Regions from separate parts of the Pseudarthrobacter sp. LMD1-1-1.1 genome, predicted to be linked through region 1. Evidence: riboswitches for the same ligand, from Rfam matches in the RefSeq annotation. Region 1 holds a riboswitch; each other region holds the start of a gene.

Region 1 (3,834 bases):
CTTGACCATGCAGACCTCCCGGGGCCGCCGCCGCGCGGCAGGCCCCCCTTCGGCACCGCGGGTTGTCGAAGATGTCGCAGCGGAGCGCCCCCGCGATCTGCATCGTGACGCGCGCCGCCGCCGGGGTCCGTTCCGGCAGGTGACGGAGTTTGCCGCCGCCAGCGGCATCGGCCAGAAAGCCGGAATCGCCCTGGCCGCCACCGGTCTGGTGCTGACGGTCACGGTGCCCGCCACCAGCCCCGTCATGGCCACCGATGCCGCCGGCAACGCGCCACTGGCAGCTTCCGCCGTCAGTCCGCAGCCCCAGATTTCCGCTGATATCGGCGCCCAGATCGACTTCAGCCGCTCGGCAGTGGTGACCCAGGCCGACCCCGACGGGAAGCTGAAGCAGCTCCTGAGCGCCCAGTCCGCCGGCTCCGTCACCCGGGCAGCCTCGGCCGGCACCCTGGCCGCACCGCTGGCATCCCTCACCACCGCGTCGCCCTTTGGCTACCGGGTGAGCCCCATCACCGGCGGCTCCGGAGACTTCCACCGCGGCCAGGACTTCGTGGCGCAGTGCGGAACGTCCGTCCTGGCGGCCGCAACCGGCACCGTGACCTTCGCAGGCTGGCACCAGTACGGCGGTGGGAACCGGGTGGTCATCGATCACGGCAATGGGCTGGAGACCACCTACAACCACCTGTCGTCGTTCAACGTCAAGGTCGGACAGACCGTCTCCCGCGGCGAGGTCGTGGCGCTCAGCGGCACCACGGGCGCCTCCACCGGCTGCCACCTGCACTTTGAGGTCCAGGTCAACGGCGAAGTGGTCGATCCCATGGGCTGGCTGTAACCGAATGAGTGTGCACTCTCAGATCGCAGTGACCTGCCGTGACCTGAATGTGACATTGAAACAAAACTGCTGTACCGTCTAACTCGCGTCAACTTTTCCGAAGTTGACGCTCTTGAGTGGATTGCCTAACTCTGCCACCGCTCAAGGTCCGTTCGCATTTCATCGTCTGGCAGGGGCGGGGGAACCAATTTTGGCCTTCATTTCCTGAAGGCCTTGGGGTTAAGTCATGAGCTTCCCAGGAAGCAGAGTGGCCGGGTGACTCCCATCCGAATCCGACAGCTCACCTCGCAGGCATTGGGAGAGGCTACCTTCGTGTCTTCACGCCATCATTCTGCGCGCCACCGTGCGCAAACGGTTCGCACCAACCCCCTGGACGCCGTGTCCAAGGCCGTCAGTGCAAATGCCGGGACCGTAGGCCGCCAGGCTGCCGTTGTGGCAGCCGCATCGGGCCTTATCCTGAGCATGGGCCTGCCCGCCACCGCAGCTGACACCACCGCCGGTGTCTCCGCATCCACCGAGTCCGGTTCGGCCCAAACGGCCCTCGCCGTCACCGCCGCCCCCACGGCTACGGTTTCCTTCGAGCGTCCCGCCGTCAAGACCACCGCAGCTCCAAAGGTGGAAGCGGTGCGTCCCCAGTCCACCGCACCGGCCGTGCGCGACGCCGCTGCCACTGCAGGCCAGGACGCTGCCCCTGCCGCCAAGGCTGCCGAGACTGTCTCCGCCGCAACCTCCGGTATTGCAGCAATCGCCTACACCGGCATTGGCCACTCCTACGTCTGGGGCGGCACCAGCCCCGTCACCGGCTGGGACTGCTCCGGGTTCGTCCAGTGGGTCTACGCCCAGGCCGGCATCAGCATCCCCCGCACCAACGCGTGGAACATCATGACCCCCACCTCCACCCCGCAGCCGGGCGACCTTGTGGTCCAGAACGGTGGCGCGCACGTGGGCATCTACGTCGGCAACGGCATGATGGTCAGCGCACTCAACCCTTCCCAGGGCACGCTGCTCCACTCGCCTGCAGCCACCGGTACCTCGTCGTACTACCACCTCAACAAGTAGTTCTTGGGCTTCACGCTCCAAGGGCTATTTCTTTGCCCAAAGCTTTTTCGCTAGAAACCACATCCCCGTTCGGGATGCGCCGGCGTACCCCCAAGATGCCGGCGCATCCAGCTTCCCTTTGCCTGCCTACACGCGGTTCGAAGGAAAAACGAAAGAGAGAACTGATGACGACTCGTGCTACCGCACGGCACCGCGCCGAGGTCACCAAAACCAACTCGATCGCTGTCATTGCCAAAGCTGTCAGCGACAATGCCGGTGGCATGGGCCGCCAGGCTGCTGTCATCGCTGCTGCTTCCGGCCTGGTCCTGACCAGCGGCATTGCAGCCAACGCCGCCGACACCAACGTCAAGCGCGATTCCGCTCCCGCATCCCAGATGGAAGTTGAATCCGTCGTCGACGCCCCGATCTCCGCGGCTTCCACCATTGCCATCAGCTACGAGAAGCCTGCCGTTACCACCACGCCGGCTCCCGTCGCCGAGCCTGAGCCCGAGGTTCAGGTACAGGAAGCTGCACCTGCCGCCCAGCCGGCTGCTCCCAAGGTCACCGCCAAGGTTGCGACGGCTGCCGCTCCGGCCGCCCCTGCAGCCCAGGCTTCGGCCAGCGGCAAGGGTGCTGCCATCCTGTCCGCAGCCTACGCACAGCTCGGTGTCATGCAGGACTGCACCATGCTGGTGACCAACTCCCTGGCCGCCGTGGGCATCCACTTCCACGACTGGCCGGCCGGTTACCTGTCCCTGGGCCGCACCGTTAGTGCAGCCGAAGCGCAGCCGGGCGACCTTATCTACTACGCCAACGGCGGCTCGGGCATGGCCCACATCGCTGTGTACGCCGGCAACGGCATGGCCGTCCACGGTGGCTACAACGGAAACCAGACCGTGGTCTTCAGCGCGAACGTGGGTTCCGGCCCCGTCTTCATCCGCGTCAACTAATCATTCCAGTGGCTGCCTGATCCAGCGCCGGCCGCGAATTGGGCAAGGGACCCCCGCCACCAGGCGGGGGTCCCTTGCGTCTTAATGGGCTTCTCCAGTGGAGCCCTTGCCTTGCCCGTCTTCGCGCCCGGTTGGGCTCCTGGGCGGCGATTACCTGATTCTGCAATTCTTTGTTTACTCTTGTGATGTCGATCCATAGCCCGGACATGCCGAGGGCAGCCGGCCCTCGTGCCCCTGACGGGTGCGGCCGTGAAGAGGTAAGTGCATGCGCACTCTCGTTCTGAATGCTGGATATGAACCGCTGGCGGTTATCACTTTCCGCCGGGCGCTGGTGCTTGTGCTCACGGGCAAGGCAAGCGTGGTGGCCGAAGGGGATGACCCGGTGGTAGGGCCCACTGACGTCCTGGGCCGCCCGTCCGTGATCCTCCTCAACCGCTACATCCGGCCCCGGTACAACCACTCGACGGCAGTCAGCCGCAGGGGTGTGCTCCGGCGCGACGGACATAAATGTGCCTACTGCGGCAAGGCGGCGCACACAATCGACCACGTTCACCCGAAGTCCCGGGGCGGTGCCGATACATGGGAGAACCTTGTGGCCGCCTGCCTGCGGTGCAACAACGTCAAGGGCGACCACACTCCCGCGGAAATGGGCTGGACCCTTCGGTTCGTGCCCGAGCCGCCGCACGGAACGATCTGGCAGATCAAGGAACTGGAGAAGCCGACGCCGGCGTGGGATCCGTTCCTGCTCCCGGAGCGCGCCGCCTGACGCCCTCGCGCTGCCCGGCAGCGCCGCCTGACGCCTCGCGCTGCCCGGCAGCGCCGCTGATCGCTAGGCTGGGGGAGTGCAAGAGAGCATGTTGGTTTTCGATGCCCTGATCCTGGCCGGGGGACGGTCGTCCCGGCTGGGCGGGGTACCCAAGCAGTCCTTGGTCTTCCAGGGCCAGACCCTCCTCGAGCGTGCCGTGGCCGCGGCAGCCGGCGCCCGCCGCACCGTGGTGGTCGGTGATGCGGGATCCC
Region 2 (3,834 bases), on a different contig from region 1:
CAGGCTGTTCCACCTGGTCCGCAGGCGGGAGCACGCCGGTGCGGCTCCGTCGTTCGACCGTCCGATCGTCCGTGACGTGGTGGCAGAGGAAGTGCACCACCACGGCGGGGACGGCAAGGAGCATGCCCACGGCAGCCACAACAAGGACACCGCCGGATGATAGTTTTGGGGGATGCGTACTCTCGTTGTTGACCACCCCCTGGTCGCCCACAAGCTCACCGTCCTGCGGGACAAGAACACGCCGTCGCCGGTCTTCCGCCAGCTGACGGAAGAGCTGGTGACCCTGCTGGCCTACGAAGCCACGCGGGAGGTCCGCACGGAGCCCGTCACCATCGAAACCCCCGTCAGCACCACCATTGGCACGGCGTTCACCAAGCCCACCCCGCTGGTAGTCCCCATCCTGCGCGCAGGCCTGGGCATGCTGGAGGGCATGACCAAGCTGGTCCCCACCGCCGAGGTTGGCTTCCTGGGCATGGCCCGGGACGAGGAGACGCTGGACATCATCACCTACGCGGAGCGCCTGCCGGAGGACCTGACCGGCCGCCAGGTATTCGTCCTGGACCCCATGCTGGCCACCGGCGGCACTCTGCGCGAGGCCATCAAGTTCCTCTTCAAGCGGGGCGCGTCCGACGTCACCTGCATCTGCCTGCTGGCTGCCCCGGAGGGCCTGGCCAAGCTGGAGGAGGAACTGGGCGACGCAAACGTGCACATCGTCCTGGCCTCCATCGACGAGAAGCTCAATGAGAAGTCCTACATCGTTCCCGGCCTGGGTGATGCAGGCGACCGCCTGTACGGCATCGCAGGGTAGCCTTCCCCCTTTTCCGGCAGGATCACCGCCGCTAGCCTGTGCGGATGGACTGGAAACTCGAACTTGTCTTTGTCCCCGTGTCCGACGTCGACCGCGCCAAGGATTTCTACGTCAACAGGGTGGGCTTCAACGCCGACTATGACGAGCGGCCTTCGGACGACATCCGCTTTGTGCAGCTGACGCCGCCCGGATCCGCCTGCTCCATCTGTTTGGGGGAGGGGCTGGTGGACGCACCTCCGGGCACGGGGTCAAACCTGCAGCTGGTGGTGGACGACATCCAGGCCGCACGCGACCACCTGAAGAACAACGGAGTGGACGTCAGTGATATCGAAGTGCTGCCGTGGGGCCACTTCGTGTACTTCGCCGATCCGGACGGCAACAAGTGGTCCGTCCAGTACATCCCGTGGCGGAACGCCGGGCCGGACGCAACCGAAAGCACCGCAATCACAGGCTCCGCAACCCCAACCACCGCGACCCTAACGTCCGCACCATAGGCCACTGCAGCTCAACCCGGGGTTAAGACAGCCTGGGGTTAAAACACCACTGCCCGCATCCGTTTGGATGCGGGCAGTGGTGATGCTGCAATTCCCTGCTGTGCCCCTGCCCAAGGCGTACGACGGCGGGGAGCCGGGACGCGCCGTCGGCCGCGGTCAATGCAGGGCAGGCTCCGCGGAGGGTGGTCCTTCGACGCGCAGCCGCAGGGGAGCGGTGCCTAGTACCAGTTGTGCGCCAAATGGAAGTTCAGTGCGCCGCAGGGGGACTGGTAGCTCTTCTTGATGTAATCCAAGCCCCAGTTGATCTGGGTGCGGTAGTTGGTGAGGTAGTCCGCGCCGGAGCTGGCCATCTTCTCCGCGGGCAGGGACTGGACGATGCCGTACGCGCCACTGCTGGGATTGGTGGCCGTGGTGGTCCAGTCCGATTCCTTGGTCCACAGGGTCTGCAGGCACTGCATCTGGTCCGGTCCCCAGCCGAAAGTTGCCAGCTGGCCGGCGGCGTAAGCCTGGGCGCCGGCGGGGTCGTTGACCGCGACGGCGGGTGCCGGCTCAGGAGCCGGGGCGGGCTCGGGTGCAGGTGCCGGTGCAGGCGCTGGCGCGGCCGGCGCGGGGGCGGCGGGTGCCGGGGCCGCGGGAGCGGGCTCCGCCGCCTGCGGCGCCACTGCGATTGCGGCGGGAGCGGGGCTCTCCACCGGGTTGGAGCGGATCTCGCTCTTCTCGATGCTCATCTGGGCATCGGACGCTGCCTGGGTTGCCTGGGTCGATGACACCGGGGCCATGCTGCTGGTGGCCTGGCCGGCTGCGCCGACCCCAACCAGAACCGCGCAGGATACTGCGAGGATTCCGGCCCTGCGGCCGAGGGTTTTTTTCTTTGCCTGCTGCGTGGCCTTATGTTTAGCCTTGGCATGCAGGCGTGCTTCTGCCGTGTTTTTGGACATGATTGATCGCCTCTCACACCTGCGGAGTTAGCTGTCGGGTTCGGATGAGGGCATCCGGCCGTACGGAAAAATCACGTACTGGCTTAACCCCAAGGGCATTCATTGCCCGGGACGGTGGGTCCCCCGCCTCTGCCGTTGCTCAATCGGAAATCCGGGGAAGCGGCAGAGCTTGGCGTCAACCCGGGATATGCGGCCCGAACGGGGACCGCACCCAATCGACGGTACAGGAAGATTAAGTGAAAGTCACATTTAGGTAACGGAAGTCACGGCTGGCAGCGCGTCGGGTTGTGTGACTGCGGAGGGAGTATCTCCGTAATGGACTGCCCGGGCCCCGGGCACCCTTCACCCCGGGCACTCGCGTGCCAGAGCATCATTCGGCCGGGTCCCCGGGGCGTCCTCCGCTAGTGGCCGGTCAGTTCGTAGACCGTAGTGCCGCCAACGATCTGCGACGTGAAATTGGCTGCCACCCACTCCGCGATCCGGGTGGCAGCGTCCGAACCGGTGGTGGAGCGCATGGCTCCGCCACCGATAAAGTAATGGATCTCTCCCCGGGCTACCAGGTCCTGGAACTGCGCCAACGTGGGGGAGGGGTCGGTGCCGTTGAAGCCGCCCACCGCCATGACCGGCAGTTCCGTTGCCAGTTGGTAACCCGCGGCGTTGTTGGAGCCCACCACGGCCGCGGCCCAGGTGTAGCTTGAGGCGCTGCTCTTGAGCGCGGCGACCAGGTCAGCCGACGGCGTGGGCGCACCCAGGAGGCCACCCACGCCACCCCCGCGGCCACCCGCGAAGCCCGTGCCGCCCTGGGCGTTCGGCTGCCGGAAGCCCTGCCCCGTATTGCCTTGTGCCGTACTGCCCGGGTTTGTGTTGCTTTGCCCCGCAATACTTGAACCGCCGGTGCTGTTCGGGCCGGACCCGTTCCGGCTGTTCCGGACGCCGGCGGGAGCACCGCCCGGCCCAGCGCCGAAGCCGGCCGTGGGGCCGGCACTGACGATTGCCCCGCTGTGCGCTGTGGACGCCGTGGAGATGGAGTAGGCCAGCGGTCCGGCGAGCGACGCCGTGATGGCCAGGGCCGCCGTCGCCCGCTGCACCGAACGCATGCCCAGGAACTTGCTGAAGCCCGCTCCTGCTGCCCCGGCCAGCCCGCCTGCAAGGACCACCCAGCGCAGCCAGGGGCCGTAGGCCGAGGTGGTGCCGAGCAGGGAGAACGCCGTCAGGGCTGCCGCGGCCACTGCGGCCGCGAGCACGATTGCGGCGGCCGCCTGCTGCCTGTGCTGCCACAGCAGGACTGCGCCCAGGCCGGTCAGCCCGGCGATGCCCGGCGCCAGCGCCACGGCGTAGTAGGGGTGGATGATGCCCGCCATGAAGCTGAACACCAGGCCGGTCACCAGCACCCAGGAGCCCCAGACCAGCACGGACGCGCGCACCGGATCCGTCCGCGGTGCCCGCCGGCCGACCCACAGCAGGCCGGCCGCAAGGATCAGGGCGGAGGGCAGCAGCCAGGCGATCTGGCCACCGAACTCGTTGTTGAACATCCGGAACAGGCCGGGAACGCCCCAGCCGTTGCCGCCGCCCACGCTGCCCGTTTCGTCGCCCG
Region 3 (3,834 bases), on a different contig from region 1:
ACGGCAACGCCAGGGGGGAGGTGCAGGATCACTTCGTACGGGATCATCGAGCTTCCATCCCCCAGTTCCGGATCCCGGTTGGGCACGCTTTCCGTCACGTACAGGAGCTTCATTGCAAGAGTGTACTGGATCACATCGTCCCCGGAGGGTTGCTTTAGGCAACCTTGAGGGAAGCCAAAAAAGGGCGACGGCGGGAGGTCCCGCCGTCGCCCTTTCACCTGGGTGCGTGGGCTGCTACTGCCAGGCGCGCACGTAGTCCACCATCATCTGGGACGGCGCGCCGTAGGCCGGGTTCGTGGAGGAGGCGCCGACATTCAGCACGATGTACTGCGGGGCATTTCCGTCGTCGGTGGGGTAGGACTTGACCTTGACGCCGTCGAAGTACACGTCCGACGAATTTGCCATCCGGTGCAGGCCAAAGGTGTGGTACTCGTTGGCCCAGTTGCCGCCCACGCCGCCCTGGTTGTGGGAGCCGGAACCGGAGTGGTAGTTCACGGTCATTTTGGCCTGCAGGACCTCGGCGATGTCATTCTCGCCGGTGGCCGGCCACGACTGTCCGGTGGTCCAGAAGGCAGGCCAGTTGTAGAGGCCGTTGGCGTTGCCCGGGAACTTGATCCTGGCCTCGACGTAGCCGGTGGTGAACTGGAAGCCGGTCCCCGCCCCGCCCTTCGGGTTAGTGGATACCAGTCCGCCGGAGGTGGATGAGCTGAGCCCCAGGGCCAGGTTCCCGTTGGCCACGGAGACGTTCGCCGGGCTGGTGGAGACCTTGTTCATCGTTCCGCAACCGGGGGAGAACCAGCAGCTGGACCACTTCGCGGTGTCCAGTCCGGCCCCGTTGAACTCGTCGGCGAAGGTCATGGTCCAGTTCCCCGGGACCCCGGCGGGCGCAGGCGTCCCGGTGCTGGCCAGCTGTGCCGCCGCCGGCGCCACAGCGATGGGTGCTTCGGAGGGAGGGGCAGGGGCAGCGGGTGCCGGTACTGCTGCGGGGGCAGGTGCCGGTGCCTCTGCCGGCGAAGGAGGGGCGGCAGGAGCGGCCTCGACTGCCGGGACTGGCGTTGGAGCGGGGACCGGAATGTCCGGAGTTTGGGTGGGTGCGGCGCTGCCGGCATCCTCTGCACTCGCCACCCGCGCCACGTCAGCGGTTCCGTCACCGTGGGTCAGGCCCAGGCCAAGGGAACCTGCTCCGAGGAGTGCTGCGGCAAGACCGGCGGCAAGGGGCCAGCGGCGGCGCGCCCGGGCCGGAGCACCGGACTTGAAGGCCGGGGATGTCCGGGCGTGATCTGTCTCATTTTGATAACGGTGCGCTCGTTTGGCGCTGCCTTTGCGGGGTGCGGGCATGGGGATGCTACCTCTCGTCGCCTGCGGAGTTAGCTGTCGGGTTCGAATGAGGGCATTCGGCCGCGTGCTGCGGCTTCACCCCAAGGGCAGGCGCGTTGCCGTGCCCGGGACGCTTGGGTCCCCCGCCTCTGCCTGGAATCTGGTGATAATCACGGACGCGGCAGAGTTGGGCGGCATCCGGGACTGGAGCCGGCTGGGGGCGGCCCCCGGACGACCGTACACGAAAAGGGTCTGCGAATCACAATTAGGTAACGGACCTCACTGCGTTGGCGTGGCGCTCCCCTGTCGGCAAAGTGCATTGGTATGGGCGCCAGTGACGGCAGGGTTTTCCACATGGCTGAACCTGCGGCTGCTGCCCACCTCCACCGGGGCTAGCCTTGGGTCAAGCGCGAATCGCCTATCGGGTCCAAATGCACTAAGATATTGAAGTCTGTGCTGCGTCCTGCCTCCGTTCCGGCGGCAAGGCATTGCATGGAATCGCAAATGAACCTCCTGTTACGGAAATGCCGTAACCGCTTAGCCCAAAGGAGGTGGGTTCACATATGCGTCCTTACGAATTGATGGTAATCATCGACCCCGAGGTCGAAGAGCGTACCGTTGAGCCGTCGCTTCAGAAGTTCCTGAACGTCATCACCAACGATGGTGGAACCATCGAAAAGGTTGACATCTGGGGCCGTCGCCGTCTGGCTTACGACATCAAGAAGAAGTCCGAAGGTATCTACGCCGTGGTGAACTTCACCGCCAAGCCGGAGACCGCCAAGGAACTTGACCGCCAGCTGTCTCTTAACGAGACCATCATGCGCACCAAGATCACCCGCCCCGAAGAGCAGAAGGTTGTTGCTGAGTAATTCAGCACCGTCTTCATTCTTTACCCCGCAGGAAACGCACTCTTCACCCAGGATCGAACAAGGAGGCAGTAGATGGCAGGCGAGACCACCATTACGGTCATCGGTAACCTCACCAATGACCCGGAATTGCGGTTCACACCGTCAGGTTCGGCAGTAGCGAACTTCACCATCGCTTCCACCCCCCGCACCTTTGATCGCCAGTCCAACGAGTGGAAGGACGGGGAAACCCTGTTCCTCCGCGCTGCCGTATGGCGTGAAGCAGCCGAGAACGTCGCCGAATCCCTGACCAAGGGCATGCGCGTCATCGTGACCGGCCGCCTGAAGAGCCGTTCCTACGAAACAAAAGAAGGCGAAAAGCGCACCGTTATCGAGCTTGAGGTCGACGAAATCGGCCCCAGCCTGCGCTACGCCAATGCCAAGGTCAACCGCACCCAGCGCTCCGGCGGACAGGGTGGCGGCGGCTTCGGCGGCGGCAACAGCGGCGGTGGCTTCGGAGGAGGCAACTCTGGTGGAAACCAGGGCGGCAACTCCGGTGGAGGCTGGGGCGGCGGCAACCAGCAGGCTGCACAGGACGATCCCTGGGCTACGCCCGGTGTCTCCAACGCAGGCGGCTGGGGCAACGGCCCCGATTCCGAACCTCCCTTCTAAAACCCAAATAACGGCCCGGCGCCGGGACTGCCCGGGTGCGCCACGCACCCAAGGCACTGCCGCCGTCGGACCACCACCATCCCGTGGATCAATATCCACGGGCTCCCTAGAATAGGAGCTCCACGATGGCTAAGGCTGAACTCCGTAAGCCCAAACCAAAGTCCAACCCCTTGAAGGCCGCTGACATCACTGTCATCGACTACAAGGACGTAGCATTGCTGCGCAAGTTCATCTCCGACCGCGGAAAGATCCGCGCCCGTCGCGTCACTGGCGTCACGGTGCAGGAACAGCGCAAGATCGCCCAGGCAATCAAGAACGCCCGCGAAGTTGCTCTGCTGCCTTACTCCGGCGCTGGCCGCGGCTAAGGAAGGGATTAACTAACATGGCAAAGCTCATTCTGACCCACGAAGTCACCGGTCTCGGTGCTGCCGGCGATGTTGTCGAGGTCAAGGACGGTTACGCACGTAACTACCTGCTGCCCCGCAACTTCGCCCTGACCTGGTCGAAGGGTGGCGAGAAGCAGGTTGAGTCCATCAAGGCTGCCCGCGCCGCCCGCGAGCACGCTTCCCTGGAAGATGCTCAGAAGCAGGCCGCTGCACTGTCCGCCAAGCCGGTCAAGCTGGTCGTCAAGGCCGGCGAGTCCGGCCGCCTGTTCGGCACCGTCAAGCAGGGCGACGTCGCCGACGCTGTTGAGGCCGCTGGCCTTGGCAAGATCGACAAGCGCAAGGTTGAACTGCCCGCACACATCAAGTCGGTCGGTTCCTACCAGGCCAACGTCCGCCTCCACGCTGACGTTGCCGCTGTGATCGAACTGGACGTGGTGGCAGGAAAGTAATTTCCCCACTCCACGTCACGACCCCCGTCGCCGGACTCCGGCGGCGGGGGTCTTTCGTTTGTGCGGTGGTAGCCTGCTCCGGTGAACCCGAACCCCCGCCCCCGCCCCTTCCACCAAGTGGATGTGTTCGCCGGCCTGGCCTACCGTGGCAATCCGCTCGCCGTC

What was found. A riboswitch is a leader RNA that binds a small molecule or an ion and turns the genes downstream of it on or off. The one in region 1 is predicted to bind cyclic di-AMP.
Region 2: it holds a riboswitch for cyclic di-AMP, as region 1 does, so the genes downstream of both, MRBLMD1_RS10185 (hypothetical protein) here and MRBLMD1_RS21350 (C40 family peptidase) in region 1, are expected to answer to the same signal.
Region 3: it holds a riboswitch for cyclic di-AMP, as region 1 does, so the genes downstream of both, MRBLMD1_RS06395 (glycoside hydrolase family 16 protein) here and MRBLMD1_RS21350 (C40 family peptidase) in region 1, are expected to answer to the same signal.

The regions. Positions count from the first base shown of each region.
Region 1 is NZ_JBEGHP010000027.1:63,863-67,696, forward strand. Features, by position in the region: gene MRBLMD1_RS21345 (M23 family metallopeptidase) at 8-829, shown strand; cyclic di-AMP (ydaO/yuaA leader) riboswitch at 958-1,137, shown strand; gene MRBLMD1_RS21350 (C40 family peptidase) at 1,208-1,888, shown strand; gene MRBLMD1_RS21355 (NlpC/P60 family protein) at 2,053-2,817, shown strand; gene MRBLMD1_RS21360 (HNH endonuclease) at 3,083-3,583, shown strand; gene mobA (molybdenum cofactor guanylyltransferase) at 3,660-3,834, shown strand, end outside.
Region 2 is NZ_JBEGHP010000012.1:973,474-977,307, forward strand. Features, by position in the region: gene MRBLMD1_RS10170 (phosphatase PAP2 family protein) at 1-160, shown strand, start outside; gene upp (uracil phosphoribosyltransferase) at 173-808, shown strand; gene MRBLMD1_RS10180 (glyoxalase superfamily protein) at 853-1,302, shown strand; gene MRBLMD1_RS10185 (hypothetical protein) at 1,521-2,240, opposite strand; cyclic di-AMP (ydaO/yuaA leader) riboswitch at 2,246-2,407, opposite strand; gene MRBLMD1_RS10190 (ArnT family glycosyltransferase) at 2,642-3,834, opposite strand, start outside.
Region 3 is NZ_JBEGHP010000012.1:174,465-178,298, reverse strand. Features, by position in the region: gene MRBLMD1_RS06400 (glycosyltransferase) at 1-113, opposite strand, end outside; gene MRBLMD1_RS06395 (glycoside hydrolase family 16 protein) at 235-1,338, opposite strand; cyclic di-AMP (ydaO/yuaA leader) riboswitch at 1,342-1,493, opposite strand; gene rpsF (30S ribosomal protein S6) at 1,881-2,186, shown strand; gene MRBLMD1_RS06385 (single-stranded DNA-binding protein) at 2,259-2,834, shown strand; gene rpsR (30S ribosomal protein S18) at 2,960-3,199, shown strand; gene rplI (50S ribosomal protein L9) at 3,217-3,669, shown strand; gene MRBLMD1_RS06370 (PhzF family phenazine biosynthesis protein) at 3,751-3,834, shown strand, end outside.